Mucilaginibacter paludis DSM 18603: one gene and its partner. The protein of the gene in region 1 binds, or shares a complex with, the protein of each later gene. Links are inferred from orthologs where the notes say so. Each region holds a gene or a part of one and is shown on either strand. Other genes may lie near its edges.

Evidence for each region.
Region 2: pnp (region 1) and rny share a complex: the UniProt entries of both Bacillus subtilis proteins name them as parts of the possible RNA degradosome complex. The link is inferred for Mucilaginibacter paludis DSM 18603 from one-to-one orthologs.

The regions. Positions count from the first base shown.
Region 1 is NZ_CM001403.1:6,519,677-6,535,549, reverse strand. Bases 2,136-5,054 are described here. They hold pnp (polyribonucleotide nucleotidyltransferase), read right to left. Parts: upstream 4,710-5,054; coding sequence 2,562-4,709; downstream 2,136-2,561. Other genes in these bases: rpsO (30S ribosomal protein S15), read right to left, coding at 4,839-5,054; MUCPA_RS27420 (hypothetical protein), read right to left, coding at 2,136-2,371. In the rest of the region: serC (3-phosphoserine/phosphohydroxythreonine transaminase), read right to left, coding at 1-786; rpe (ribulose-phosphate 3-epimerase), read right to left, coding at 1,006-1,659; more of MUCPA_RS27420, read right to left, coding at 2,096-2,135; more of rpsO, read right to left, coding at 5,055-5,117; MUCPA_RS27405 (response regulator transcription factor), read left to right, coding at 5,345-5,713; MUCPA_RS27400 (menaquinone biosynthetic enzyme MqnA/MqnD family protein), read right to left, coding at 5,700-6,443; MUCPA_RS27395 (histidine phosphatase family protein), read right to left, coding at 6,440-7,072; aminofutalosine synthase MqnE, read right to left, coding at 7,096-8,289; MUCPA_RS27385 (hypothetical protein), read left to right, coding at 8,540-8,935; MUCPA_RS27380 (trans-sulfuration enzyme family protein), read left to right, coding at 9,447-10,565; MUCPA_RS27375 (O-acetylhomoserine aminocarboxypropyltransferase/cysteine synthase family protein), read left to right, coding at 11,028-12,347; MUCPA_RS27370 (homoserine O-acetyltransferase family protein), read left to right, coding at 12,446-13,498; MUCPA_RS27365 (homoserine dehydrogenase), read left to right, coding at 13,507-14,742; MUCPA_RS27360 (glycosyltransferase family 87 protein), read left to right, coding at 14,957-15,873. UniProt on the Bacillus subtilis protein: Involved in mRNA degradation. Catalyzes the phosphorolysis of single-stranded polyribonucleotides processively in the 3'- to 5'-direction. Necessary for competence development in Bacillus subtilis.
Region 2 is NZ_CM001403.1:5,033,283-5,049,116, reverse strand. Bases 4,549-7,428 are described here. They hold rny (ribonuclease Y), read right to left. Parts: upstream 6,830-7,428; coding sequence 5,267-6,829; downstream 4,549-5,266. Other genes in these bases: MUCPA_RS21340 (hypothetical protein), read right to left, coding at 7,360-7,428; MUCPA_RS21345 (cell division protein ZapA), read right to left, coding at 7,048-7,338; MUCPA_RS21355 (Mpo1 family 2-hydroxy fatty acid dioxygenase), read right to left, coding at 4,627-5,178. In the rest of the region: MUCPA_RS21365 (lysophospholipid acyltransferase family protein), read left to right, coding at 1-849; MUCPA_RS21360 (TonB-dependent receptor), read right to left, coding at 1,121-4,396; more of MUCPA_RS21340, read right to left, coding at 7,429-7,650; pheT (phenylalanine--tRNA ligase subunit beta), read right to left, coding at 7,818-10,217; RadC family protein, read right to left, coding at 10,747-11,445; rpsT (30S ribosomal protein S20), read right to left, coding at 11,562-11,816; MUCPA_RS21320 (DUF4397 domain-containing protein), read right to left, coding at 12,048-12,728; MUCPA_RS21315 (zinc dependent phospholipase C family protein), read left to right, coding at 13,024-13,986; MUCPA_RS21310 (DedA family protein), read right to left, coding at 14,004-14,654; MUCPA_RS21305 (DUF4397 domain-containing protein), read right to left, coding at 14,713-15,435; MUCPA_RS21300 (DUF4397 domain-containing protein), read right to left, coding at 15,474-15,834. UniProt on the Bacillus subtilis protein: Endoribonuclease that initiates mRNA decay. Initiates the decay of all SAM-dependent riboswitches, such as yitJ riboswitch. Involved in processing of the gapA operon mRNA, it cleaves between cggR and gapA.

The DNA of each region.
Region 1 (15,873 bases):
ATTTTCTTTTTCGATAGCCTCTACCCCACCCTTAGCCTTTAACCAGCGCAAAGTAAGCATGGATACGTAAATGGCAAATACCGGAGGTGTATTGTACATCGATCCGCCTTCAATCTGGGTTTGGTAGTTCAGCATGGCCGGTATTTTACGGTCAACTTTACCCAATATCTCGTCCTTAACAATCACCAAGGTGGTACCTGCGGGCCCCATGTTTTTTTGAGCGCCAGCGTATATCAAACCAAAATCGGCCACGTTAACCTTACGGCTGAATATATCTGAAGACATATCGCAAATCAATGGTACTGGCGACTGTGGGAACTGGTGCAACTGGGTGCCATAAATGGTATTGTTGGATGTAATATGCAGATAAGCAGCATCGGCAGGAATTTCAAAATCTTTAGGGATCGATTTGAAATTATTTTCTTTACCGGTGGCCAAAACCTGTACATCGCCAAAAAATTTGGCTTCTTTGATAGCCTTGTTAGCCCATACACCACTTTCAACATAAGCAGCTTTTCCGTCAGAAGGCAACAGGTTATAAGGCACCATGGCAAATTGCGTACTTGCGCCACCTTGTAAAAACAACACAGAATAACCTTCGGGCACGTTAAACAATTCTTTCACCAAACGAACGGCCTCATCTAAAACAGCCTCAAATTCAACAGAGCGGTGCGATATTTCCAGAACAGATAATCCTATCCCATTCAAATTTAATACGCCCTCTGCGGCTTGTTTTAATACTTCGTTTGGCAAAATGCCTGGTCCGGCACCAAAATTATGTTTCATATTTATATAATTTATTTTAGTCAGCTTACCTGTTTTAAAGTTTCACCTTAAAAACTATAGACTTTGTATATTATTATTGTGTTTAAAATTTAGATGCTGTATTAAGAGCATTTCAATTTTTACGCCCCGAAGGTAAATAATTTGAAATTGTATAGCTACTGATTAAAAAAAATATTTAGTTAACGCCAATGTCATGGTGTTATACTCCATCATAGCCTCTTATACAATTGATTTAAGCGTAGCAACAGCAGCACTTGGATCATTAGCCGAGAACACCGCATTGCCCGCAACTAAAACATTTGCACCGGTGTTAATCAATTGAGCAGCGTTACCTGCATCAACTCCGCCGTCAATTTCGATATACAGTTCCGGGTTACGTAAAGCACATAACTTTTTAAGGTCGGCTATTTTTTTGTAGGTGTTTGATAAAAACTTTTGCGCACCAAAACCCGGATTGACTGACATGATCAATACCAGGTCCAGGTCTGCTATAATATCGTCAAGCAAAGCAACTGGCGTGTGCGGATTAAGCGCCACTCCCGCCCTGCAACCCAACTCCTTAATTTTATTGATGGTTCGGTTTAAATGCGTACAGGCTTCGTAATGTACGGTAATGCCATCAGCACCCGCGTTTTTAAACTCTTCCAGGTACCTGTCCGGGTCAACGATCATTAAATGGACATCCAATGGTTTTTGAGCAAATTGCTTAATTGCTTTAATTACAGCGAAACCGAATGATATGTTGGGCACAAAAACGCCATCCATTACATCTACATGTATCCAATCAGCCTGGCTTTGATTAAGCATATCAATATCCTTTTGCAAATTGGCAAAGTTAGCTGTTAATATAGAGGGAGAAATCAGGTGATTCATGCGGCCAAACTTACACAAAATTTCGGGTATCATAGCCTTTTATCAGTGCGGATAGCAGGGCAAACGCATTAAAAAAGTAAGAGGAGGCTCCTACGGAGCCAAAGCAGGTTAAAGGCCTCTTTGCTATAAACAGGCCAGTCCGCTGGAGTCAAAAACAACCGTTAAAGAACTCCGGCAGGAGCTCCCTGTTTATATATAGGGAACAAAAAAAAGAAAGTTTTGGCTCCGTAGGGTGCTCCCTTGTCAGCAGGATTCCGTTATGATGATAACTGTGCCTGCTATCTGCATACAGGGCAAACGCATTAAAAAAGTTCATTTGATTTTATTGACGCAAAAATCCCTTTTCAGGCAATTCTAATACTACAAGCAGGGAAATCGGGGCCACCAGCTGAAGATTTGCATAGCATGTAAATAAGGGAGGCTGCGCTGCTGAAAGTTAATCGCAATTTTGCAGCAGATCGTAATATTTTTTCATTAATACGGTGTCGTAGTCAACCAGCGATTTGTAGGCTTCGGCCACTAATTCGGTGAGAATTGACGATCCTAACTGCCCGGCACCATTGGGGATATCGTCGTAATATTTAATCAGATCCTTTACCCTGATAATCTCATACAATAACTGCTCGATCAAATCTGTTTGGGCACTTTTGCGCGCAGGATCCGCCGACGAATTATTTAAGAAATTTAAAGGATCATTGGGCGTTTGTATCATTATATTCAATAGGAGCGGATATTACGTATACATTTACTCATAGATAACCTTGTTAAAAAGGAACGGAAAACAAAATTGTTTGATGTTTTTTAAAAAAGCACTTTTAAACCCGCCAATGGCGCTTTAGGGAACTAATATAAAAGAAAAAACCCTCGTTTCTGAGGGTTTCTTCTTTTATTATTGATACAAATTAGCTTTGAGCAGGCGCATCGGTACGTGGTGGGCGCGGCAATAGAGCTTTTCTTGAAAGCTTTAACTTTCCTTGCTTATCCACATCCAACAGTTTCACCCTAACTTCATCGCCAATTTCAAAAATGCCATCCATTGTTTCAATGCGTTTATGGTCAATTTCCGAAATATGCAGTAAACCATCTTTACCTGGCATAATTTCAACAAAGGCACCAAACGGCATGATAGAACGAACTTTACCTTCGTAAATTTCGCCAACTTCCGGCTTAGCTACAATCTGGCGGATACGGGTAACCGCTTTATCGATCGACTCCTTGTTATCGCCAAATATCTGGATGATACCTTGATTATCTTTTTCTTCGATAGAGATGGTAGCACCCGATTCACGTTGCATTTCCTGGATAATTTTACCACCGGGACCAATAACGGCACCGATAAATTCTTTATCGATACGCATGGATACAATACGTGGCGCATGCGCTTTATAATCATCACGTGGAATGTCGATGGTTTTCTTCATTTCGTTCAGGATATGAAGACGGCCTTCTTTAGCCTGATCTAAGGCCTTTGATAACACTTCATAAGATAAACCATTGATTTTTAAATCCATCTGGCAAGCTACAATACCTTTTTCGGTACCGGTAACCTTAAAGTCCATATCACCTAAGTGATCTTCATCGCCCAAGATATCCGATAAGATAGCGTATTTGGTTCCTTCGGGATTGGTAATCAAGCCCATGGCTATACCTGATACAGGTGCCTTGATTTTGATACCTGCATCCATCAAAGCCAGTGTACCTGCACAAACCGTAGCCATTGATGATGATCCGTTTGATTCTAAAATATCAGATACGATACGGATAGTGTATGGGTTTTCGTTTTCATCAGGCAATACCTGTTTTAACGAACGCATAGCTAAATTACCGTGGCCAATTTCGCGACGGCCAGCTCCCCTGTTAGGGCGAACTTCGCCGGTTGAAAAACCAGGGAAATTATAGTGAAGCAGAAATTTTTGGTAGCCGTTAATAAACGCGCCATCAATCATTTGCTCATCATCCTTTGCACCCAAAGTAACCGTAGTTAACGCTTGTGTTTCGCCACGGGTAAACACGGCAGAACCGTGAGCAGCAGGTAAATAACCAACCTCGCTCCATATAGGGCGTATTTGGGTAGTTGTACGGCCATCTAAACGCTTACCTTCGTCTAATACCAGGTTACGTACGGCATCATACTGCACATCGTGGAAATATTTTTTCGCTAAAAACTTGCTTACATCATCGGCATCTTCACCTAAAGAAGCAACAACTTCTTTTTGTAAATTTTTAAAAGCCTCAGAGCGCTCATCTTTTGAAGAAGCCGACGCAGCAATGGCGTAAACTTTATCGTAAGTATCGGCAAAAACCTGTTTCTTTAAGTCTTCGTTACTATGCTCGTGGCTGTAAACGCGTTTTACTTTTGCTTTAGCAACCTCGGCAGCTAGTTCAACCTGGGCCTGAACCTGGATTTTGATAGCATCGTGTGCAAATTTGATAGCCTCAACCAATTCAGCTTCCTGAATTTCGCTGCACTCACCTTCAACCATGTTAATATCGCTTGCAGAACCTGCAACAATAAACTCTAACGAAGCGCGCTCTAAATCGCTAACGGTTGGGTTAATTACCAACTTGCCATCAATTTTAGCTACACGAACTTCTGAGATAGGGCCGTTAAAAGGAATATCAGAAACAGCAATAGCCGCCGAAGCTGCTAAACCTGCAAGGCAATCAGGCATAATGTTTTTATCAGCACTGATCAAGCTGATCATCACTTGTACATCGGCATGATAATCATCAGGGAATAATGGACGTAAGGCGCGGTCAACCAAACGCGAGATCAAAACCTCGTAATCTGATAAACGTGCCTCGCGGCGTAAAAAACCACCAGGGATACGGCCAGTAGCAGCATATTTTTCCTGATAATCAACAGATAGTGGTAAAAAGTCAACACCTTCTTTAGCTTCCGGAGTTGATACTACCGTAGCCAGCAACATGGTGTCGCCCATTTTTACCACAACCGAACCATCGGCTTGTTTGGCCAATTTTCCTGTTTCGATCTCAATGGTGCGGCCGTCACCTAAATCGAATACTTTTTTAATTGCGTTATAACTCATCTTTTTTTTATTATGCTGCACTTTTCATCTTTTGAGTACAGCGATTATTTTTATGGTGTATTATTATTTGCACAAAAGTAAAAAAGCCATCTGCAATTGCGACGGCTTTTTATTAAAATGCGAAAATATTTACTTAATGATGTCGCGAAGCTCTAAAGCTTTGATGATAGCACGATACCTTGAAATATCTTTTTTGTAAAGGTAGGCCAGCAATGCACGGCGTTTACCTACTAATTTTTGCAGTGATAACTGGGTAGAAAAATCTTTTTTGTTTTTCTTTAAGTGACCGGTTAAGTGAGCAATACGTGTGGTGAATAATGCTACTTGTCCTTCTGCTGAACCTGTATCGGCCGGTCCGGCGCCGTGTTTTGCGAAAATTTCTTGTTTCGCTTCTTTACTTAAATACATTACCTGAATAATATTAAAGTGTTAATAATTTTTGTTAATTGTGGCGCAAATGTAGTATTTGTTTTTAAGTTATGCAAGGTATCCCAATAATAAAAGGCGACTACCAACCGGCTCAAATAATTGTTTTAAAAATTCGTCAAAAATCAAACTATTATGGCACTAAAATTGACAGTTTTTATAGCACACAATAACCATCATTTTTCTTTCCAAATTGTATAACTAATTCCATGTCAAAAAAAATACTTGCTGTTGATGACGACCCATACATCTTGGATGCATTGGTTGAATTACTACAATATTCGGGATATGATGTGAATACCACACCGAAAGGCGATGAAGTGTTCAATAAAATAGACGAATATAAACCAGATATTATTTTACTGGACATTATGCTCTCTGGAATGGACGGTAGAGATATTTGCAGGCAAATTAAAGCCGACAAACAAACAAGTGGCATACCAGTCATCATGATATCTGCTACACCTAATTTAACTCAATCGGTGTTAGAATCGGGAGCCAACGATTTCGTCTCCAAACCTTTTGATATCTTTTTGCTGTTAGATAAAATTGAACAGCAATTGCTTAAAGCGTCCTGATGTAGTTTAGAAACAGCTGCATCGCTTCTTTTTTTCCTGGTGTTACATCAAAGTCTATTTTATGCATCAGGTAATCTTCCACATCAAAATTTGCAACCTTGGGTAACTCTTTAAAAAGCTCGGCTCGGCTATCCAACCCTAATTTCAATGCTTGGTTAAGCTCGGTAATAAACGCCTCAGGTATAGGCTTGTTAGCTATCCAGCCGGCAAACATAAAAGGCAAGCCGGTAAACTTCTGCCACTCTTCGGCCAGGTCATACACGTACTCATATTGATCTTTCTTACCAAAAGTTCTGTCTCCAATTTGCACAAAGGCCGTAAACTGATCGGTTGAAACGCTATAGTCATTCGCATCGATTAATAACTCGGGGCTTAACTTCCAATAATTTTTCAGCAATACCTTAGCCAGGTTATTGGACGAGCGCGATTGCGGATCTAACTGCAAATATCTGGCATCCTCAATTTTACAATTGCTGAATATAAACACAGAATTTACTGCGCCAACGGCGCCAATGCAATAATCAGATACAATTTGCCAGTTGGGTATGTTCAACACTGCGGCAACCGGTATCAGCCCGATATCAACCACATCATCAATCAGCTTCTGGGCACAGTCTGCCGGAGCATCTAAACTTAATTCAATTTGATCAAGAATACCGGAGTGTTGTAAGCCGTATAAAAAGGGTTTGGTATTGGTATAACTAACAGCGGATATTTTTATTTTTTTCACAAGTCGGGAGCCAGATGTTTCAGATGGTCAGCGTTGTTAAACTCTGCTATTTCAAATTGGTTACCATCATAAGTAACCTTGTATAATACAACATTTTGATGCGGAAACTCGTCCATACGCGTTAAACTGATGCCGGTTAACAGGCATAAAAACAAACGCATGGCACGCCCGTGCATACAAATTAATACATTTTTTTCTTCGGGATGGCTCATGATCACGTTGAGCGCTTCTTTTTGCCGGGCCTGTAGTTCATTCGGGCTTTCGCCACCTTCAAACTTTTGATCCAGATCCCCGTCTACCCATTCGCGCATAATTTGCAAAAAGGCGGCCCTGTTACCGGGAGTACTCGGTTGCCCCTCGTAAATCCCCCAGGCTAACTCGTCCAGCCCTGACAACTTATCGTAAGGGATACCGGCTTCAATAAACTCGTGCACGGTTTGCTCAGTGCGTTTTAGGCAAGAGATATAAATTTTATCGAATGGCACGTTGTGGTAAGCATCGTAAAAGGCTTTACCCTGGATAATCCCCCTGTCATTCAGTTCGGCATTAATTCCGCGGCCCTGGATGATTCCTTTTTTATTGAAATCAGTTTGGCCGTGGCGAATTATATACAGTGTTTTTACTATCATTTATTTCATGATGATCAATGTGTTTAATTGATCACGGGCAATTTATAAAATTGAGGTTTAGGCTCGTCGGCAAATTCAAAATCATTATAATCAGTTACCACGTGATATAAGGTATCGCGCTCAATAGGATGCCTGCCCACCTGTTTAATCAGCTCAACCAATTGTTTGGTAGACATTCCGGGATTTTGCTCTTCAGCCCCCGCCATCGAATAAATTTTGGTGGTATCATCCAAAGTTCCATCAATATCGTCTACCCCAAAATTAAGCGAAAGCTGTGCCGTGTTACGGCTGATCATGGCCCAATAGGCCTTGATATGATCAAAGTTATCCAGGTAAATGCGGGCGATAGCATAATTCCGCAAATCTTCAACTACGGTTGACTCGGGAACATTTGACATCTGGTTATCCTGGTTACGGAATTTAAGCGGAATAAAGGTTTGGAAGCCGCCGGTTTTATCCTGCAACTGCCGCAACCTATCCATATGATCTACCCGGTGCCAATATTGTTCGATATGGCCGTACAACATCGTTGCGTTTGATCGCATGCCCAGTTTATGCCATTCCTCATGGATCTGCAACCATTGGTCGGCAGTACATTTATCTTTGGCTATCTGCTCGCGTATCTCCGGGTGAAATATTTCAGCACCGCCGCCCGGCATCGATTCCAAGCCGGCATCCTTCATCAGGCTCATACCGGTAGCATAATCAATTTTGGCTTTCTTAAAAATATAATGGTATTCAACCGGCGTTAATGCCTTAACATGCAGTTCGGGCCGGTGTTGTTTAATACGGGTAAATAACTCGCTGTAAAATGGCACATCGTACTGCGGCAGTACACCGCCAACAATGTGTACCTCGGTAACCGGCTCGCCATCATATTTCTTCACTATATCGAGCATCTCTTCCATGGTATACTCCCAACCTTGCGAACGCTCTTTAATTAAGCGCGAATAGGAGCAGAATTTGCAATCGTAAACACAAAGATTGGTAGGCTCGATATGAAAGTTGCGGTTAAAGTAGGTTTTATCGCCGTGGCGCTTTTCGCGGATGTAGTTGGCTAAAGTACCCAGGTAAGCCAGTTCGCCTTTTTCGTACAAAATAACGCCCTCGTCAAAAGTAATTCGTTCGTTATTGTAAACCTTTTGGGCGATAGCCCTGAGTTCGGGCAATAAAAGCGGGTTATTCAATAAGACAGTTAAAGATAGTTCGGAGTCCATTGTAATTCCTTTGCCTGCAAAAGTACGATAAAGGGGACAATTTTTTGATCATTTTGATGTAACAAAGAAATTGGCGTTAATTTAGAATCAATCTGTAAATTAGCGTAAAACATATATGATCAAAGTCTACAGGTACGTTATCTATGCAATATTAATAATTGGAACATGTGGCTGCTATATGTACAAGCCGTCCTTTACATTACTTGATTATACATGGAGCAGTAGTTGGCAATATTCATATTCGCTAAAAGTGGACGATCAGGGAAAAGCCTTTTTGCGAAAAAACAATTTAAAAACCGACAGCTTTTTTGTCAGGACAAAAATCAACCTAAACGAGTTAAATATCCTGATGAAAGAAATCGACAAAGCTAAACTCGATTCTCAATATATTCAAGATAACATACAAGACGCGCCTTCTTTTAAAGTTATGATATATCCAGAACGAGCTTTACCATCTCAATATAAAGTTTACGGTGATAATTACCCCAGGCAATTAAAAAAACTTGAAGATTATTGTCGAATGCTATCAGAAAAACAAGGGTGGCTCTATTTAAAAGATACTATCATCGATTTTGAAAGCCGAGAAAAGCAATTTCAGAGCCATGTTAAGGGTATACATTTTCCTCCTCCCGAAGAAAAACAATAAAATTAAGAGCAGGCTATCACTTCAGTTTTGACAGATTTATTATCCTTGCTTATCAAAGCCATAAACAATTAATATCAGCACACTTTAACACGCGGTAACTATCCAAACCTTGTAAACATCCACTACACTATAACAGGGCAAACGCATTAAAAAAGTAAGAGGAGGCACCTACAGAGCCCCAACAGCTTAAAGGCCTGCCTATAAACGGGCGACTCCGCTGGAGTCAAAACAAACCGTTAAAGAGCTCCGGTAGGAGCTTCCTGTTTATAGCAGACAAAAAGAAGAAGTTTTGGCTCCGTAGGCGCCCCCTTGTCAGCAGGTTTTCCTTTTTGCGCCAATAAAATCAAATGAACTTTTTTAGTGCGTTTGCATTGAGGTTAGATGGCAGGAGAAGCATTCCATCCAAAGCATCAAACACATCGCCACATTCGCTCATATTATTCACACGCAGCAATTTATTGTTAGCACATTCACCCGCCATTCCTTATTTTTACCGGTCAACATAATGCCGATGAAAATAGAAACCATTGCCATACACGCCGGTAACCACGCCGACAACAATACAGGCGCGGTAATACAGCCTATCACTACCTCAACCACGTTTATCCGCGAGCAGGGTGAGTATCCGGGTGGCTATATTTACAGCAGGGCAAGCAACCCCAACCGCACCTCGCTGGAAAACGTGCTGACTAAACTGGAAGGTGGCGCTGATGCCGCGGCTTTTTCATCGGGCAATGCCGCAGGTATGGCCGTTTTTCAATCGCTCAAGCCCGGTAGCCACATTATTGCGCCGGACGATATGTACCACGGCTTGCGCAATTTGCTTAAAAATGTATTTGCGGGTATTTTAGAGTTCGATTTTATTGATGTAAACGATCCAACCATTTTGCAAGATCACATCAAACCCAATACTGTTTTAATCTGGCTCGAAACACCTTCAAACCCTTTACTTAAAATCACAGATATTAAGCAAGCCGTAGCCATTGCCAAACAGCACCAATTGTTAGTGGTTTGCGATAATACTTTTGCTACCCCCCTTTGCCAGCAGCCTTTAGCTTTAGGTGCCAACCTGGTTATGCACTCGGCCACCAAATATTTTGGCGGTCACAGCGATATTATGGGCGGCGCTTTAATTACAGCCGACAAAAACGATTGGTGGCAAAAAATACGGCAGGTGCAGGAAATGGGCGGCGCCATCCCCTCCCCTCAGGATTGTTATATGCTGGTACGCAGCATTAAAACCTTGCCCTACCGCATGAAGGGCCATGTACAAAATGCACAGCTACTGGCCGAATTTTTAGAAAAACATCCAAAAGTTGAACGGGTAATGTATCCGGGATTAGCCACGCATCCGCAGCACGCCATAGCCGCACAGCAAATGCAAAGCTTTGGCGGCATGCTTTCCTTTTGTGTTAAAGGCGGCGCGGATAAAGCTGCTAAAGTGGTTAACGCCCTGAAATTATTTACCCAGGCCACCAGCCTCGGCGGCGTTGAAAGCCTGATTGAGCATAGAGCGATGATTGAAGGGCCGGATACCCAAACACCTAAAAACCTGCTCAGGGTATCTGTCGGGTTAGAGAATATCGACGACTTGATAGAAGATATATCACTGGCTATCAACACGATATAAAATACATCAAAATATTGTTTTGCATAATAGATGATTGTATCCTATATTTGAAACATTATTTGGTAGCGATACCAAGATCATGCCCCTCAAAAGGTTTGATTTATAAAGAAGTGGCGAGAGATCAGGCTCATTAACCCACTGGCAACCCTCCGGAACGGAGAAGGTGCCAAATCCTGGCCCGGTGAATGGATCATCGGGGAATATAAATGTACAACCATGAAAATACTGTTGTTGCTTTTAGATTTTTTTAATTACCGGAAAGATTTCCGTCGCGAGTATGTGTTGGTTGCTATCTCAAATAGCCCAATGTGTATGTGTTGCTTGTTAAGCTGCTAAACGACGGGAAGCGCCTTTTTCAATTACTGAAAAATTGGTGTACAATTTCCAGGGGTGCGGGCACCCTTTGAAATCATTCATCTAACATCCAAAAATTAATTCTGAAAACTTAAAATTCAACATCCCATGTCAACTCAAAAATTTGAAACACTACAATTACATGCAGGTCAGGAAGTAGACCCTACAACAGGCTCACGCGCTGTGCCTTTATACCAAACTACATCATACGTTTTTAAAAATGCCGAGCATGGTGCCAACCTGTTCGCGTTGAAAGAGTTTGGCAATATCTACACCCGCATCATGAACCCCACTACCGATGTGTTTGAAAAACGCATTGCGGCACTTGAAGGTGGCGTTGCTGCCTTAGCCACAGCATCGGGCCAGGCGGCGCAGTTTATTGCCCTGAACAATATATTACAGGTGGGCGATAACTTTGTAAGCTCTCCGTTTTTATACGGTGGCACTTATAACCAGTTTAAAGTAGCTTTTAAACGTTTAGGGGTAGAAGCGCGTTTCGCCCACGACGACAGCGCCGAAAGCTTCGAAGCACTGATAGATAGCAATACCAAGGCGCTTTACCTTGAAACTATTGGCAACCCCGGCTTTAACATTCCTGATTTTGAAAAAATTGCCGCGCTGGCCAATAAATATGATCTGCCCTTAATAGTTGATAATACATTTGGCGCAGGTGGTTATTTGTTCCGCCCTTTAGAGCATGGCGCTCATGTGGTGGTTGAGTCGGCCACTAAATGGATTGGCGGCCATGGCACCAGCATTGGCGGCGTTATTGTTGATGGCGGCAACTACAACTGGGGCAACGGCAAGTACCCACAATTTACTGAGCCTTCCGAAGGTTATCACGGCTTGGTTTTCGCTGATGTATTTGGCGTTGGCGGCCCCTTCGGCAATATCCAGTTCATCATCCGTGCCCGGGTTGAGGGTCTGCGCGATTTCGGTTCATCGCAATCGCCATTTAACTCTTTCCTGCTCATCCAGGGTTTGGAAACTTTGTCTTTACGCGTTCAGCGCCATGTTGATAATGCGTTAGAACTTGCTAAATGGTTGGAAAATCATCCGCAGGTAGCCAAAGTAAATTATCCGGGGCTCGAATCATCGGCACACCATCAATTGGCCAAAAAATATCTTAAAAATGGATTTGGCGCCGTATTATCTTTCGAGATTAAGGGCGAAAAAGAAAATGCCGGTCAGTTTATCAACAGCTTACAACTGGTGAGTCACCTGGCTAACGTGGGCGATGCAAAAACCTTGATCATCCAACCATCGGCCACAACACATCAGCAATTATCAGATACGGAGCAGGCCGCCGCCGGTGTTACCCCAACCCAATTAAGGGTAGCCGTAGGCATTGAGCACATTGACGATATTAAGGCTGACTTTGAACAGGCTTTTGCCAAAATTAAACACCTGGAATTAGAGGAAGCATAAAACTGATGTAATCCCTCCCCCTCTTCCGGCGAGGGGGAAATAAATAAAAAATTAACAAAAACTGCTCCTTTTAAAAGAGCAGATTGAGGTAGGCCCTGATGAGCGCAGAAATATTTAAATATTCAAAAACATTTACCCTGGAGTGCGGGCAGAAGTTGCACGGGCTGCAAATTGGCTACCATACTTTTGGTAAACTCAATAAAAACCGCAATAATGTGATCTGGGTTTGCCACGCGCTCACGGCCAACTCGGATGTGCTGGACTGGTGGGCAGGCTTGTTTGGAGAGAATAATCTTTTTAACCCCGAAGAGCATTACATAGTTTGCGCCAACGTTTTAAGCTCACCTTATGGGTCAACCAATCCGTTGAGCATTAACCCGGTTACCCAACAACCCTATTACTTGGCGTTCCCGCAGGTTACCATTCGTGATATGGTGCACGCGCATCAGCTGCTGGCCGATCATTTAGGTGTCGATCAGATCAAGGTTTTAATTGGCGGTTCATTAGGCGGCCAGCAGGCTATGGAATGGTCTATCATTGAGCCCGAAAGGATCAATTACCAGATCCTGATTGCTACCAACGCCAAACATTCGCCCTGGGGCATCGCCTTTAACGAGTCGCAAAGGTTGGCCATTAGTACCGATCGTACATTTTACGCCAACCAGCCCGATGGCGGCAGCAAGGGGTTAAAAGCGGCACGCAGTATGGCCCTGTTATCCTACCGGGGATATGAAACTTACCAGGCTACCCAGCAGGATGATGATAACGAGAAGCTGGATAATTATAAATCATCATCGTACCAGGGCTATCAGGGCGAAAAACTGCTTAAACGCTTTAACGCTTACAGCTATTGGTATTTAAGCAAAGCGATGGATTCGCACAACGTGGGCCGTGGCCGCCAGGGTGTGGAGCAGGCTTTGAGCCAGGTTAAGGCCCCCACATTGGTTATCGGCATTAAATCGGATATCCTGTTCCCCGTTTCGGAGCAGCAATATCTGTATCAGCATATCCCCAACGCCGTTTATTCGGAATTTGATTCGATATACGGGCACGACAGCTTTTTAATAGAAACAGAAATATTAACAAAAACAATCGAGTCCTTTTTAGGCAACAACCTGAACGGGAAAGTGGTTAAAATGCAAACTGCATAATTTTTAAGATGAGTAAAAAACTAAGGATCGGTATTTTTGGCTTCGGTGTAGTGGGCCAGGGATTATACGACATTATTAAGACGAAACAACTGAACTTCGAGATCGTAAAATTCGCGATCAAAGACCCTAACAAAAAGCGCACTTTACCCGCTGAACTGTTTACGACCGACCGGGACGAGATACTGGACGACCCGGAAATTAATACGGTGGTTGAGTTGATCAATGATTCTAAAGCAGCCTTCGAGATTGTTAAAAAAGCTTTAACATCAGGCAAGAATGTAGTTTCGGCCAGTAAAAAAATGATTGCCGATAACCTGGAAGAACTCATCTACCTGCAAAAACAATACGGCACATCGCTTTTATACGAAGGTGCGGTATGCGGCAGTATCCCCATCATCCGTAACCTGGAAGAGTATTACGATAACGAATTGTTGCATTCTATCAGCGGTATTTTTAACGGCTCTTCCAATTACATTTTATCCAAAGTTTACAACGAGGGCCTGGACTACGATACGGCGCTAAAACAAGCGCAGGACCTTGGTTTCGCCGAAACCGACCCCACATCAGATGTTGGCGGCTTTGACCCTAAATACAAACTTGTTATAGCAGCCGCGCACGCTTATGGCGTAATTGTTAAGCCCGAAGAGGTGTTGAATATCGGCATCCAGAACCTATCCACCTACGACCTACAGTACGCCAAAGAAAAACGCCTTAAAATTAAGCTGGTGCCTGCCGCTAAAGAGCTCGACTCGCAGCATGTAGCCTTATTTGTAATGCCAAAATTTGTAAACAGCACCGAGTTTTTATATAACGTTGATAACGAATACAATGGCGTAGTAGTGCAGGCCGCCTTCGCCGATCAGCAATTCTTTTTCGGTAAGGGCGCTGGCGGCCATCCCACTGGCTCGGCTGTATTATCAGATATAGCAGCTTTGCGCTACGATTACCAGTACGAATACAAAAAAACGCACGAAAAGAAAGACCTCAAGTTTACCAACGATATCGAGCTGAACGTTTATGTACGTTATGACGATGAAGAACTGATTGAGGCGCTTAACTTTGATTACATCCACGAACGTTTTTATTCCGGTAAATTCCGTTTTGTTATAGGAACTATCAAATTACAAAATCTAATCGCCAACCAACACCGTATATTAACTGAGAATGCTTTTGTTGCCTTTGCAGGCGATTTGAAAGATGTGAGGTTAAGTGTGATGGATGATGTGGCAACTGAAGTTTTATAGGTAGATTTCTTTAGTTGTCCGGGAGGCTCCTTGTTTTACAGGGAGCCTTTTTTTGTTAAACACTTTAAGCTATAACAACCGACTAATTTTTCGAAATTGGCAGCAAAGCGATGCTTCTGTTAACTACCACAAAAACCAATTTGAATTATTTATTCCTACAACGTACATATATTTTATATGTTTGTAACACCAAACTTACATTCCCTTTGTTTTGATGCTAACGATAAAAAAACTGTTCACCAACAAGTATTTTGTATTAACGTTATGGTTTGGCTTAAGCTTTATAGCGGCCATTAAAGAGCTGTTGATCCACCAGATCAACAATTACAAAATATATAAGTATACCTTCTACAACCTCATTCATCAGCAAAATCTATTTTCCCCGTATCCGCAGTTTTTTGAGGATAAAAACCACTACGGGCCAATATTCGCGCTGGTTATAGCCCCCTTTTACATGCTACCCGATGCAGTTGGCGTATTGTTATGGAGTACTTTTAACACTTTTGTATTGTACAAAGCCGTTACGCTGCTGCCCATTGATACCAAGAAACAGGTTGCCATATTTTTAATTTGCGCCCACGAGCTCATGACGGCGTCGTTCAGCGTGCAGGTTAATCCCTTTGTAACCGCCATCATCATCCTGAGCTTCGTTTTCATCAAAAAAGAAAAAGACTTTTGGGCGGCCTGCATGGTAGCCCTGGGTACTTTTATTAAGCTGTATGGCATTGTGGGGCTGGCTTTTTTCTTTTTTTCGGAGCATAAGCTCAAGTTTACTTTAAGCATGGTGTTTTGGTCGGTGGTGTTTTTTGTTTTTCCGATGTTGTTTTCGTCGCCACAGTTTGTGGTGCAGTGTTACCAGGACTGGTATCATAGCCTGTCCGACAAGGATATACAAAACTCCACCTCAACCATGCAGGATATTTCGGTTAAAGGCATGGCGCGCCGCATTTTTGATGTACCTGCCCTATCCAACATCTGGTTCCTGGTGCCCGGGATTATTTTGTTCTTCTCATCGTACATCCGTTTTGATGCTTTTAAAAATGTAAATTATCAGTTGCTGATATTGGCTTCTACCTTGATATTCCCTATTATATTCAGCAGCAGTTCCGAGTCTCCAACGTATATCATCGC
Region 2 (15,834 bases), 1.5 Mb from region 1 along the record:
AATGAGGTTGCTACCCTTCGGGAAAGTTACCTGGTTTGGACGGAAAAAAATTACGAGGTTTTTATCTCGCCAACATCCGCCATCCCCAACATCATCCTTGAGATTGGCCGCCTGCGCGAAATCACCTTCAGGCAGGTGGGCGAAGGCAGCAACAAAAGTATCGACCTTGATGAGTATGATATTTATTATCATCACCTGTTTATATGGGATACCGATGCTAAACTAATTGTTGGCGCCTACCGCATAGGCATGGGCGATGAAATTTTTTACAGCCTGGGTAAAAAAGGCTTTTATACTGCCGAGCTTTTTAAAATTAGAAGTCAGTTTACGTCCGTTTTAAAAAAGAGCCTGGAGTTGGGCCGGTCGTTTATCCGCCAGGAATATCAGCAAAAACCCCTGCCACTGTTTTTACTATGGAAAGGAATTTTAAAATACCTGATTGATAACCCTCGATACCGCTATTTGATAGGCCCGGTTAGCATCAGCAATAGTTTTTCGCGGTTCTCCAAATCACTGATCGTAGATTATATTAACCGTAATCACTTTGATCATGATATGGCCCAGTATGTTAAACCCCGCAAAAAATTCAAGGTCGATTTTTCGAGTATTGATACCGATCTGCTGATGCAGGGTGAAGATACTTTCAAATCATTAGACAGCCTGATATCAGAAATAGAAAGCCGCCATATGAAAGTGCCTGTGCTGTTAAGGCAGTATATAGCCTTGAACGGCAAAATCATCTGCTTTAACATCGATCCTAAATTTGCCGATTGCTTAGACGGATTTTTAGTGCTCGACCTGGAAAAGGTGCCACAGGAGATGCTGGAGAAGTTGGGGAAGAATCTTTGAGTCCATAGTCCATAGTCCATAGTCCATAGTCCATAGTCCATAGTCCATAGTCCATAGTCCATAGTCCATAGTCCATAGTCCATAGTCCATAGTCCATAGTCCATAGTCCATAGTCCATAGTCCATAGTCCATAGTCCATAGTCCATAGTCCATAGTCCATAAAAAAAGCCGGTTGAACTTTGTTCAACCGGCTTTTTTTATGGACTATTATATTAAAGGTATCAGCTCAAGGTTTCCTGACTGAAAACTCAAGACTTTTCCTCTCTTACAATTAGAAGCTGTAACGTACTCCGAATTGCATTGAATAACGGGATAAGAAAGGATCAACCTGATAAGGAACTCCTGGATCTTTAAACGTATAAGTTGGATACGTTGTAGAAGCGTTTGTGAATGAAGGTGTAACAGATTTAGCCAAACCAACACTGGCGGTTGAGTTGAAAGTGTTTGACGAGAAATAATAATGTCCCCAATCTTTATTCAACAAGTTTGTCAGGTTGATAATGTCAAACGTAAAAGTTAACATTTGTTTGTGTTTTTCGCTTCCAAAGTTGAATTCCTGTGTAAAACGGAAGTCAGCTTGAGTATTCCATGGCGTACGTGCAGCGTTACGTTCTGTAAATTGACCACGACGTGTTTTCAAGTAATCATTTCCGTCGATAAACTGATCAAATTCAGCAGCTTGTTGCACCGCAGTTTTTCCGCCGGTAATATCCTTGAAAAAATTAACGGTTTCGCCAACTTTAGGAATATAAGCTACGTTAACCTGTTGACCTGTACCATCAATAGCTGTGTTATAAAAACCAAAGGTGTAAGGTGTACCTGATTGCGCACTAAAGAAAACGGTGAAGTTAGATGACATTTTCTTGTCTGCACCATAAACCAACCTGTAGTTTAAAGTTGAAACAATGTGATGGCGTATATCAAAGTTAGAATAAGCTGCCTGTGGGTTGTTAGGATTGGCAGCCTGGTTTAACTGCCAGTTAGACTCCATTGAATTACGGATACCATTTGTAACGTCCTTAGCTTGTCCGTAAGTATAAGCCGCGGTAGCATCGAAACCAAAAGGGAATGATTTTGCTATCTGTCCGGTTAAGCTATAACGGTAACCTTGGTTAGTATTTGATAAAAGGTAGGCGTTAGTAAAGTTACCCGAAACCTTTGAGTTAACAAAAATAGGTTGTATGTGTTGAGTATCGTATGGATAATAAGTTACATTATCAACAGTATTTACCTGCTGGAACTTTAAATCGCGGATAACATCAGTATAAATACCTTCTACAGTAAACTTCCACTGATCTTCAGTTTTGTAATCCAATGCTAAACTGCTTCTCCATACTTGTGGCATTTTAAAGTTGTTATCAATCATATCAACTTGTGTTGGGCCTGTTGCACTGGTGTTAGGAGCCGGTACTTGTTGATTAACGAAGTTTAAACCGCCGTTTGCTGGTGCTTGAGTTGGATTAGTACCGGCAGTAAATTCGGCACCTTTACCACCTTTTGATACCGGTTGGTTATCATAAGCACCGTAGGTTACGCCATTGTTATAAAATGCGTATCCAAACCAGGCAAATGGAACACGACCTGTAAATGTACCGGTACCACCGCGCAATATAACGCTTTGATCGCCATTGATATCGTAATTAAAAGATACACGTGGGTTTACCTGTACATTACCTAAATATTTATTGGTGATATCTTTAGGTTTTGTGTAAGTAAATGTATTGCCATAATAGGTATCAACTGCGGCACTGGTAGTTTTATCGCTTAAAGGCTGTTTATTAGCTACATCAGCGTAGTCAAAACGTAAGCCAGCAGTAACCTTGAGGTTATCGGTAACCTGTATGTCATCCTGAGCATATAAACTTAAAAGGTTAACATTGAATTTTGCAGAGGGATTAGCTAAAATGTAATCACGTGTGTTATTGGTGTAGTTATAGTTATTACGCACACGTGTTGGCGAACCATCTAAAAAGGCTTGAACGTTTGCATAAGAATCACGACCATTCCAGGCATTAACAAAGTTATATGTGATATCATAAAACTCGTTATGTGTACCAAAGGTAAAGGTGTGCTTGCCCTTAGTTAAGGTAAAGTTATCCGTAAACTCAGTGGTGTTTTGGTGCATATCAAAAATGGCGGCCTCACGGTCTGTACCCATAAAGATTATTGAACCGGACTGATTACCACCAATTTCTATCTGTGGCAATGCAGGATTTGAGTTTGGATCGCGATAATCATGAACTCTTGAATAACCTACTAACAAGCTGTTGCTGGCGTTATTAGATATACGTGATTTCAACTCTAAAACTGTTGAAGTTGAATTGTTATGTGATGTATAATCAATACCACTGAAACGGAAGTTAGCACCATCGCGCTCCAGGTTGGTAGCTGTTGATGATATGGTGTTATTTCTTACCGTTAATTGGTTTTTATCGTTGATATTCCAGTCTAAACGGTTAAAATATTTGTTTGAATTGGAATAAATGGTAGTGTTACCATAAGTGCCAGGATCAATACCTGTTAGCGCTTTGAACTTATCAGATAACTGCTGAGCTTGGGTAGCGGTTATGATAAATTGAGAAGTACCTTCACCCGCAGCACCAATTACAGGATCCTGACGACGGGCAATTTCCTCATTTGTAAAGAAGAATAATTTATCTTTTACGATAGGCAAACCTAAACGGAATCCTGTTTGATAATCATGGAAATCGTTCGGCTCTTTTGATCCATCGCCACCAACGTTAGCTGGTATATTGTTTTTACCTACCGAAAAAGCGCCACGGCCAAAACCGTATATTGAACCGGTAACGGTGTTTGTACCACTGCGGGTAACCGCGTTAATACTACCACCTAATACGTTACCAATTTTAATGTCGTAAGGTGCAACATATACTTGAATATCTTGTATCGCATCAACCGATATCGGGCTGGTACGTGTACTGCTACCTACTTGTCCGGATTGGTTGGTTTGACCACCCAATGAAGGGCTAAAGCCAATTGCGTCATTATTAATGGCACCATCCACTGTTACGTTGTTATAACGAAAGTTTGTACCCTGGAAAGAGTTATTAGCACTTTGCGGCGTAGTACGGGTTAAATCCTGTAAACTACGGTTTGCAGAGGGCAACCTCCTGATCAGGTTTTGATTAATGCTTGTGCTTGTTCCGGTTTTAGTTGGTGTCCCGGTAATGTTTACGGCTTTTAACTCGGTTGCCGCGTCGCTTAATTTAAAGTTGAAAGTTACGCTACCCAGGTTAAGGTTAACGTTTACTCTTTCTTGTTTTTTAAAACCAATAAAAGAGGCGCTAATGGTGTAAGGACCACCAGCGTTTACGTTGGGAATAGAATAACGACCGTCAACATTACTTTGTGTACCGTATTTGGTTCCGGTACTGGTATTTACGGCAGTTATGGTAACTCCAGGTAATGGCTGATCTTTCTGATCAACAATTTTACCGCTTATTACAGCACTGGTAATCTGTGCATTCGCTACTCCGGCTATGCCGAGTATGATGCTGGTTAACAGGAAAAGGTAAAGTTTTTTCATTTGTGTTCGATTTGAGCACAAAGGTTGCCCATCAACATTAAGTCAATGTTAATAAAAGATTATTTTTAATAGAAAATAAGCCTGTATTTTTAATATAATTTCAATGAGTAATTAACATTAATTTAACACATATAAAAACACCAATAGGCGAGTATGAAGACTTAAACCTGCAAAGAGACACGAATTTAAATGATAAACACCTCAAACAGATTAGTTTGAAGCTGGATCCATTAATACTTAATTTTTAGTTTGAGCAGAATAAAATGAACAAGCCATATCGGGCCGATTAATAAAAATTTAAGATCATCTAAAAAGGATGGTTTTTTACCTTCTATTTTATGGCCAATAAACTGGCCCCCCCAGGATAGTACAAATATCGCAAGGCATGATTGCCATACCTGTGGGCCGCCTGTTTTTTGCCAAAACTCCAATTGTATAATGCCATAACTAAAGGCAAAAATAATGAGCAGCATAAAATACGACAGTACAGGCGATAGTTTATAATAATAGTAAACTGAGAAAGCAATGAGAAAGGATGCCCAGTTAACAAAGCCGTTATAACTACCCAGAAATTTGATGTAAGGAAAGGGTATGGACCAAACCACGCCCAGCAAGCTGAACACGATGAGCGGCACACATATCCAATGGATCAATTTATTTGTTGGATTTTGATGGCTTTCGGCGTATTGATCAAAATAGGTATCAACAAGACGCTTCTCAACCTTTCCGCCTACAGGCGGAAAGGCTTTAGAAGCTTTTGTATTTTTACTATTTGTCGACATAGTTTTCAAAGTCTCCCCTACGGGGGAAGATTATGCACTTTAATCTGTTTTTAGCGTGCATGAGCGCTACGCGGTTTAAAGGCGGCTTTTATTTTGCAAACGCGACCGATCTGGTTTCCCTGATTACGGTTACCTTGATCTGCCCCGGATAGGTCATCTCGGTTTGAATGCGGTTTGAAATATCGGCAGCCAATATTTCTGACTGTGCATCGCTGATTTTTTCACTTTCAACAACTACGCGCAACTCGCGGCCGGCCTGGATAGCAAATGTTTTTTCTACACCTGGGTATGACAGAGCCAGTTCTTCAAGTTCTTTTAAACGCTTGATGTAACTCTCAACAACCTCGCGGCGTGCACCTGGGCGTGCACCCGATATGGCATCGCAAGCCTGGATGATAGGCGATATCATCGAAGTCATCTCCACCTCATCATGGTGGGCACCAATGGCGTTACATACTTCCGGGTGCTCTTTATATTTTTCGGCAAGTTGCATACCCAATATAGCGTGGGGTAACTCCGGATTATCATCAGGCACCTTACCTATATCATGTAACAAACCTGCGCGTTTAGCAAGCTTTACATTTAACCCTAACTCAGCCGCCATGGTAGCACAAAAATTAGCTACTTCGCGCGAGTGTTGCAACAGGTTTTGCCCGTATGACGAACGGTAACGCATCCGGCCAACCATCCTGATTAATTCGGGATGCAAACCATGGATACCGAGGTCAATTACGGTACGTTCACCTATTTCAACAATTTCTTCTTCTATCTGCTTCTTGGTTTTGGCTACCACCTCTTCAATACGTGCCGGGTGAATACGCCCGTCGGTAACCAAACGGTGCATAGCCAAACGGGCAATTTCGCGCCTCACTGGGTCAAATCCCGATAAGATAATGGCCTCAGGGGTATCGTCTACAATGATTTCAATACCGGTAGCTGCTTCAAGCGCACGGATGTTACGGCCTTCACGCCCAATAATGCGCCCTTTTACTTCGTCGTTATCAATATTAAAGATTGAAACCGTGTTTTCAATAGCACTTTCGGTAGCGGTACGTTGTATCGTTTGGATCACAATTTTCTTGGCCTCCTTGGTAGCAGTAAGTTTAGCCTCGTCAACAATATCCTTAATCTGCATCATGGCCTTGGTACGGGCTTCTTCGCGCAGGTTATCCACCAACTGATTTTTAGCTTCTTCGGCAGATAGGCCTGCAATGTTTTCCAATTGCTGTAAATGCTGATTTTTTAGCAGTTCCACATCTTCCTGTTTCTTTAAAGCGATTTCGGTTTGCTTTTCCAGGTTTTTGCGCGCATTTTCAATTTCCTGATCTTTACGATTAGCGTTTTCAAGCTTTTGGTTCAGTGATTGTTCCTTTTGCTTTAAGCTGTTTTCGCGCTGATTGATGGCATTGTTCTTCGCGTTTACTTCCTGCTCATGCTCACCTTTCATCTGCAAAAATTTCTCTTTTGCCTCTAAAAGCCTGTTCTTTTTTAAAATCTCGGCATTATTTTCAGCATCCTTTAAAATTTTCTTTACTTTATTTTGCGCAGCTACTTCCTGATCGCGGAAGAGCTTTCTTAATAAAAAACGACCGATTGGCACACCCGCTCCGATGCCCACCAACAGCCCGATAATTGCATATAATATATTCATATAATTGGTATAAAATAAAAAAACCGCAACTAAACTCTAAGCCTCATGTATTATTAAACTTCGATAAAGTGTTGAAAGCCGGATCATCGTTAGATACTTCGAAATAACGTATACCCTCTCGCTTCCATTCATATTGAAGTGTTAAGTTTATAAATAGTGAAACTTAAAATTTAACTGCGGTTAAATCTTAATTGCTCTTAGTATGATAAAGAACGTTATTACTTTGAGAAAAACTCCGACAACAAATTATCTAAATGGTAAACCCTTTCCGCTACTTCCGTGTCTTCAACCCCTACCCTTTTCTCGGCTTTTAAAGCCGATGTAGCGTAGTGTAGCACACACATCGAAAGCAGGTCCTGCTTATCCTTAACTGCATAATTTTCCTGGTATTCCTTCACCCGGTCATTAATTAGTTTAGCCGCTCTGCGTATTATTTCTTCCTCTTCCATGTTTACCTTTAAGGGGTAAACTCTGTCAGCAATATTTATTTTTATGGAGATTTCTCCCATTGAGCATTTCACTTTTTTGTATTACTTTTTAAGCAATACAATACACTTATCTATTTCCCGCACAAATTCGTTAATTTTTTGCTTGATGTCAAGCGTTTTTTCATTTGTTTCTGAAAACGACTTGGCTAACTTCAATACACGAAGCTTTTCTTCAAACTCTTTATTCTTTTCTTTACTTGCTGACAGTGCTACTTTTAAGGACTGGTTTTCCAGCTTCATCAAATCATTTTCTTCCTGTAAAGCACCACAAAGTTCAATTAACCTCTCTGTTTTTTCTATAACTTTATCCAGATGTTCAGCTAATACAGCCATTACTTATTCTAATTGTTTTGTTAAAGAGTGATTGGTTATCTGGCTGACTTACTATCACGTTATTTGTTTTTTAAATATCCCGACAACGACTATGAATAAACTTCATACAAATATCCGATAAATTTAACAACATATTAACTTAATAACCTACTAACATCTAACAAATGCTATTTCCTGATCTCTGCCCCGGCCTCTTTACCGAAGTTATAAATTAATTTTTGCATTATGGCGTCAATAGCTTTGTCGGTTAATGTTTTCTCCTCGTCTTGCAATACAAAGCTCAGCGCATAAGATTTTTTTCCTGATGGCAGCTTATCTCCCTGGTAAACATCAAACACGTTTACATCCTTAAGCAATTTACGCTCGGTTTTCTGGGCTATGCCTTTTAACTGCTGGAAAGATACGCCTTTATCAATCAGCATAGATAAATCGCGCCGCACGGCCGGAAATTTAGATACCTCCCGGTAAACTATCGTATTCTTTTTAGCCAGGCCCAACAATACATCAAAATTAAAATCGGCATAAAATACTTCCTTATCTACGTCGGCTTTTTTTAAGGCAGGCTTACTTACGGCGCCAAAACTCACCAATGTTTTATTGCCACGGTTGTATTTTAAACCATAAGCAAAATTAGTGTCGGCAGTATCCTCTACAGTAAAATCGGTAACGTTAAGACGGGCCATCAATCCGTCAACTACGGCCTTTAAATTGTAAAATGTTGCCGCTGTTGTTTTGGCGTTCCAATTTTCTGTTTGCATTGCCCCGCTTAAAAATAAAGCAAAGCGTTGGTTCTCCACGTACTTTTCTTCCTTCAGGTTGTAGGTTTTACCAAACTCGTAAAACTTCAAATCCATATTTCTGCGGTTCTGGTTATAAGCCAGCGCTTCCAGGCCCGAAAACAATAACGTTTGGCGCATGATATCCAGATCGCTGCTCAGCGGGTTCAATATCTTTACCGCCTCATCAATATTTTCGGCATAGACCGATTTAGTGAGCGAGTTGGACATGATCTCGTTAAACCCATTAGCTGTCAGGATATCCGAGATGGTATTTTGTACGGTATCCTTATCGGGCCTGCCCGAAGTATTTAACGAAGCCCTGATCTGGGTAGGGATCTCGATATTGTTATAGCCATAAATCCGTAATATCTCCTCTATCACGTCCACATCCCGGGTAACGTCAACCCGGTATGGAGGTACCTTGAGTGATAATCCTTCGGCTGTTTCGCCTGTTATCACGATATCCAAAGCGGTAATAATCGCTTTAATTTCGCCGTGCGGTATAGATTTACCAATCAGCCTGTCAACGTTTTTGTAGGATAGCTCCACATCAAAAGGCGCTACCGGCGCAGGATAAAAATCAAAAATTTCGGATGAAATAACTCCTCCTGCAATCTCCTTAATTAACAATGCGGCGTACTTTAAAGCGAATACTGTAATATCCGGATCGGTACCACGCTCAAAGCGGAACGAGGCATCTGTTTTTAAACCAAACCTTTTGGATGTTTTACGAACTGATACAGCATTAAAATAAGCACTCTCCAAGAATATATTTTTGGTAGATTGGCTTACGCCCGATTCGGCACCACCAAAAACGCCGGCAATGCACATCGGCCCGATAGCATCGCATATCATCAGGTCATCGCCCGAAAGTTTACGATCGACATCATCCAGAGTTTTGAAGGTTACACTCTCAAGGCCGGTTTTTACAACTATCTTTCCGCCCCTGATTGCATCTGCATCAAAAGCATGCATGGGCTGGCCCAAACCGTGCAGTACATAATTGGTAGCATCAACAATATTATTGATAGAACGCAGGCCAATAACAGCCAGCTTTTCTTTAAGCCACTTAGGTGAATCTTTCACTTCAACGCCCGAAATGGTTAAGCCAGAGTATCTGGGCGCTGCGGCGGCATTTTCAACTACTACGTCTATCTCAAGTTCATGATTATCCACCCTAAACGCACTTACATCAGGCTTCAGGATGTCAGTTTTTAAAAAGGCTGCAATATCCCTTGCCGCACCCAGGTGCGATGCCGCGTCGGCGCGGTTAGGGGTTAACCCAATTTCATATAAATAATCGTCGTTCAGTTTGAAATAATCCTTCGCTAAGGCGCCAACTTCGGCATCAGAGTCTAACTCCATAATGCCGTCGTGCGATTCGCCTAAGCCTACTTCATCCTCGGCACATATCATCCCTTCGGATACTTCGCCACGTATTTTAGATTTGTTGATCTTAAAAGGTTCGCCCTTTAGTGGATAAACCGTTGTACCTACCGTAGCAACCACAACCTTTTGCCCTGCGGCTACATTAGCTGCGCCGCAAACTACCTGTAGATCTTCGCCTGTACCAACATCTACCTTGGTTACGCGTAAACGATCAGCATTGGGGTGCTGTACACATTCCTTTACATAGCCTATTACCAGCCCTTCCAAACCACCGGGAATAGACTGCACTTTTTCAAGGCTCTCCACCTCCAAACCTATTCCGGTTAAAATGCAGGATAACTCTTCAGGACTTTTATCTGTTTGGATGAATTGCTTTAACCAGTTATACGAGATCTTCATGCTTGCAAAAAATGAACCGCAAAGATAGGTCTATTTATGGAAGATTTGAAGATGACAATTCATTTTATGGAAGATGTAATCACGTGAAATAGAAACAAGATTAATTGCTTTGCATTAAATGTAACAGATGATGCCAGCCGGGGAAAAACAGGGATGACATTTGGAATTTCGTGATCTACATTAGTGCACAGGAAAAGTGCGCAATGGCCTGACTGCAGTCGGGCTTTTGCGCACTTTCTTTCTGCACCTAACAATCTACAAGGTTCAAACGTCATCCCAGTTTTTTTCGGCTGGCCGGACCGGATACTCAGGATGACGGCTTGCGCGCACTAAAAAAGGCATGTCATACTGAGTAAGGCTCCGGCTATAAATTAAGAACCAGTGACTATCAAAGCAAAAAAAATACTGACAATCAACCACTTAAACGAACGTCATGATAAGCAACAGATCAGACCAGCCCCAAAAATAGCGATGACATTTTCCAGGAACCCTTCATATCAAAGGACACATCTCCCTCCATATCAACCTTTCACAACACACCTTCATCAGCAAAGCTGTAATAAGCTTGATCAGTTATAATGATATGATCAAAAATCGTAATATCCAGCAGTTTCCCTCCGGCGATTATTTTTTTGGTGAGACTGAGATCTTCGGCACTTGGTTTTAAATTGCCTGAGGGATGGTTATGGGCCAGGATAACCGAAGCCGCATGGTGCTCAAGGGATATCTGGAAAATAATTTTCGGATCGGCAATAGTTGTAGCTAAACCACCTTTGCTGATCAGGTGGGTACCTATTATTTTATTCCCTTTATTCATCAGCATAATCCAAAACTCTTCGTGATTTAAATCGGCCAGTAAAGGATAAAATAACTGGTAGGCATCACGGCTGCTGCCAATTTTCTCTATCGCCTTAACTTCGGTATCATCGCGGCGGCGGCCAAGCTCCAGCGCAGCTACAATTGATATCGCTTTGGCTTCGCCGATGCCTTTAAACTTACATAACTCGGCAACTGATGCTTTACCTAAAGCATTTAAATCATTTTTATAATGATGCAGAATACGCTTACTTAACTCAACAGCTGATTCATCCCTGCTTCCAGACCCAATTAATATAGCAATCAACTCCGCGTCGGTTAAATTTCGCCTGCCCTGCCCAATCAATTTTTCGCGCGGGCGATCCTCTTCGGCCCATGCTTTGATACTGATCTTGCCTTCGTAATACTCCACTGTGTTTATGGTTTAGCTTTATGCTTTAAAGCTATTTAAAATATGGAGCAAAACAAAAATAGCGATGAGTATTTAAACCCATCGCTATTTTTAAGCTATTTAAAGCTGTATGTAAATTAAGCTAAGCCGTTAACAAACTTGGTTAACTTAGACTTGTTATTTGAAGCTTTGTTTTTATGAATAACGTTCTTTTTAGCTAAACGATCAAGCATAGAAATTACTTTAGATAAAAGAGGAGCTGCTTCTGCCTTGGCTGTAGTGCTTCTTAATCTTTTGATGGCATTTCTGGTGGTTTTTGCCTGATACCTGTTGCGTAAACGCTTCGCAGCGTTAGACCTGATTCTTTTTATGGATGATTTATGATTTGCCATTTCTTATAGCTATTATTCGTTCTGTTTTAAGGACTGCAAATATAGAAACTTATTTTAAAACAACAAAATCAATTTCAAAATATTTCCATTATCAGGATAACTACCTGTAAACTGTATCTCACTTATGTTGAGCATCATTACAATGGAAGCTATTCTCTATTTGCTTATACACTCGATGCTGTAAAGCGACTATAAATAGGGAATAAATTATTCAACTTTTGCTTCGCATACTTAGTTATTGGCAATAACAGCTGCATCTAACACCAGGCTACCGCTAACTAACAAACTTTTGGCAAAAATAGTATATATTTTACCGCTTTGCAGCGTGATAGATGGGGTAGTAACCAGGGCTGTAGACGAACCTGCTATGTTTAACTTAAATACATAAGCACCGGCAGGTTTTTCAACATAAGCAGTAACTGCTTTATAAGATTGTGCCGAAAAAAATACCGACCCGCTACTTGTTAAATCGATGGACGGAGAAATGGAAGCCGCATTTACAAACCTGATTTTAACATTTCCGGATGATGGCGCTGTTTGATCATCTTTAGTAACAATGGCCGATAAATTACTTGCGCTGGACTGACCGGTTAAAAAAACTGAATAGTTTGTACCGGCATCAAAATCTGAAGTTGTACTGGCCAGAGTAGATCCGCTTGTTGATTTAACTTCTACCGTTTGCCCATTACCTATGTTGACGTCCGAATACCCGGAGGCTGTACCATAGGCAACCTTGCTTGTGTTAGTTTGGCTACTGTTAACATATAAATTTGATGCACCGGCATCAGGACTGGCATTAACCAATTGAACTTTTGCTTTTACAACATTGTCGTTATCCTTGGTACACGAAGAAATAAATATAGCTAAAACGCATGAAGCTAAAAGGGTTGTTTTGTGAATTAATGTTTTCATATTGTTATCAATTTTAATCCCCAACCCCAACAACCACACCAAAATTTCATCTTGGTTTATTATTTGCACTTTAAAGCAATGCAAACGATTGACTCATTGCCGCTTAAATTCCATTTTTAAAAAACACAAATCGCGGCAATTTTTCAAGCCAATTTTGAAACTAAGTGTGTTGAGTGGATAATATACTATCCATTTTTGTAAACAACTGATCTGTTTGAGCGCCTTATCGTGTTAAAGGCAGTGCATGTTAAAGATGAAGCTCCACGTTAACTAAACAATTTGCATATTTACATCAATGAAGCGATTTATACTTTCACTTTCGGGCGGCATCGTTTTAATTGTGTGTTCATCCTGGGGATTTTTTGCTCATAAACGCATCAACCGCGTTGCTGTTTTTACTTTACCTAAAGCTATGGCTGGCTTTTACAAGGCCAATATTGATTTTATCACCGAGCATGCCGTAGATCCCGACAAAAAGCGTTACGTTGATTCCACCGAGGGGCCACGCCATTTTTTCGATGCCGACCATTATGGTAAAAAGCCTTTTGATAGAATGCCGCAACGCTGGGCCGAGGCAGAAAGACAATACTCTGCCGATAGCATTGATAAATATGGTACCGTACCCTGGACTATTCAACATTATTATTACAAGCTGGTGCGAGCGTTTAAAACCAGGGATACAATTGCCATATTAAGAACATCAGCCAACCTGGGGCATTACATTGCCGATGCCCACGTGCCCTTGCACATGACGGAGAATTACAATGGGCAGCTAAGCAACCAAACCGGTATACACGCACTTTGGGAAACACGTATACCCGAATTATTTGGTGACAGTTACCATTACAACGTTGGCCGTGCCCACTACGTACAAAGCCCGCTTAAAGAAGCATGGAGAATTAGCCGCCGAACCTTTAGGTGTGTAGATTCGGTTTTGATTTTTGAACGAAAACTAAGCGCAGCGTTCCCTGCAGATAAAAAATACCAGATGGTTAAACGCAACGGAAAAAGCTATAAAGATTATTCGGTTGAATATTCAGCTGCATACCAAAAAGCATTGCACGGGATGATTGAACGGCAAATGAGGGCCGCAATTTTAGAGATTGGCTGCTTTTGGTTTTCAGCCTGGGTTGATGCAGGCCAACCCGATTTGAATACACTGATTGACAAGACCAACAGCCCGGCAAGCACAATGCAGGCCGACAACGAACAACTACTTTATAAGCAAGGTAAAGTTATACCCCGCCCGATAAAATAAAGTTTAATAACCGTAGATTAAGCGGCTTTGCCAGCTGATTTGTTTTTTATTGCCGCGTAAATTGGCGGAACTACGGAGAGTAATATGATAGCCAAAACCACAATAGTGAAATTTTTCTTCACCACCGGGATATTACCAAAAAAGTACCCGATCATTAAAAAACTGATAACCCATGCTAAACCGCCGATAATGTTATATAAGCTATAACGTAAAAAAGGCATGCGGCCAACGCCGGCTACAAATGGTGCTATGGTACGTATGATAGGTAAAAACCTGCTGAAGATAACTGCCTTACCGCCATGTTGATCAAAAAAGGCCTTGGTTTTTAAATAGTACTCGAGCTTTAATATCTTATTGTCGGCCTTAAATACCTTTACCCCTAAAAATTTACCCAACTCATAATTAACGGTATTGCCAGCAAAAGCTGCAACAACTAAAAGCAAAGCCATAATATAAATATCAAGGCCCGATTTACCGCCTGCTATCAGTGCGCCGGCAGCAAACAATAACGAGTCGCCTGGTAAAAAAGGTGTTACCACAAAACCGGTTTCGGCAAATATTATCGCAAACAGAATCAGGTAGGTCCAACCCTGGTAGGTACTTGTAATAGCAGCCAGGTGCTTGTCAATATGCAGTATAAAATCGATAAGGCTTTTGATAAATTCCAAAACAGTTAAGATTAGTTAAGTGGCAAAAATATAAATATCCCGTATCAATCCGATACTTTTATTTATTAGTTATCACATTCAGGCTCAAGGCAGCGGTATCTGTGCGCCCCACCAAACCTTTGGTAAACAAAGTGTAAAGCTTCCCATCTTGAACGGTAATACGCGACAGGTCGGTTAATACGCTGGCTGGGGCGCCTGTAGCAGTAATTTTAAAATCGTAAATACCGGCGGGCACTTCCACATATCCGGATACTTTTTTATAGGTCATTTTGGTAAAAGCCGTAGTTCCGTTGGCCAACATATCCAGCGCGGGTGTAAGGGGAGATGCATTGATGAACCTGATTTTTCCGCGCCCCTGGGTGGGTACTGATGAAGTATCAACGGTAAATATAGTACTTAAGCTATTAGTGGAATTTAAACCTACTAAAAACAAGGAATAACTTTTATTCACCACAATGGTATCAATCTCGCTGGTTAGGCCGGTATTAGGATAGGCCCGCAGCTGTATGGTTAATGCCCCTGAACCTATACTGTAGTATGCCGGGGTACTGGAATATCGGAAATACGTTTTTGAAGCGGTAACGGTACTGGTTGAGCCCAATTGAATATTATTGATAAAGGCGGCAATTGGCCCCACATCCGGGCTGGTATTAATGATGGCTATCTTGGTGGTTGTTCCGGTAGGATTAACTACATTACCGGCGTTACCACATGATGAAATTACAGGTATAATGAGCACCAATGCCAGCAACAGATATAAGTTATTCAGCTTATTATTCATTTGATATTTAAAATACAACTATGTTGCGCTAAAATTTATTAATTAACTCTTAAATTATAAGTAAGGCCCGAGCCTTTATACGAACCATACAAATACATTGTATAAATAGTACTGGCCTGCAAAGTTATTTGGGTGCTTAATAAACTGGTGCTTGTACCCGATACATTTACTTTTAAGGTTACTTTACCGGTATCAACCCTGTTAAACGCCGATACTGATTTATAAGCCTGTTTTGTTATTGATACCTTATTTATGCTTACATCATAAGCAGGCGAGTCCGAAGAGGCATTGATAAACCTGAACTTGGGTTTATAACTCAAGGTATCTACCACGGCGGTATCCCTGCTATAAATAAGATCGGATGCTGATTTTCCAGCAACAAAAATAGTAGTGTTACCT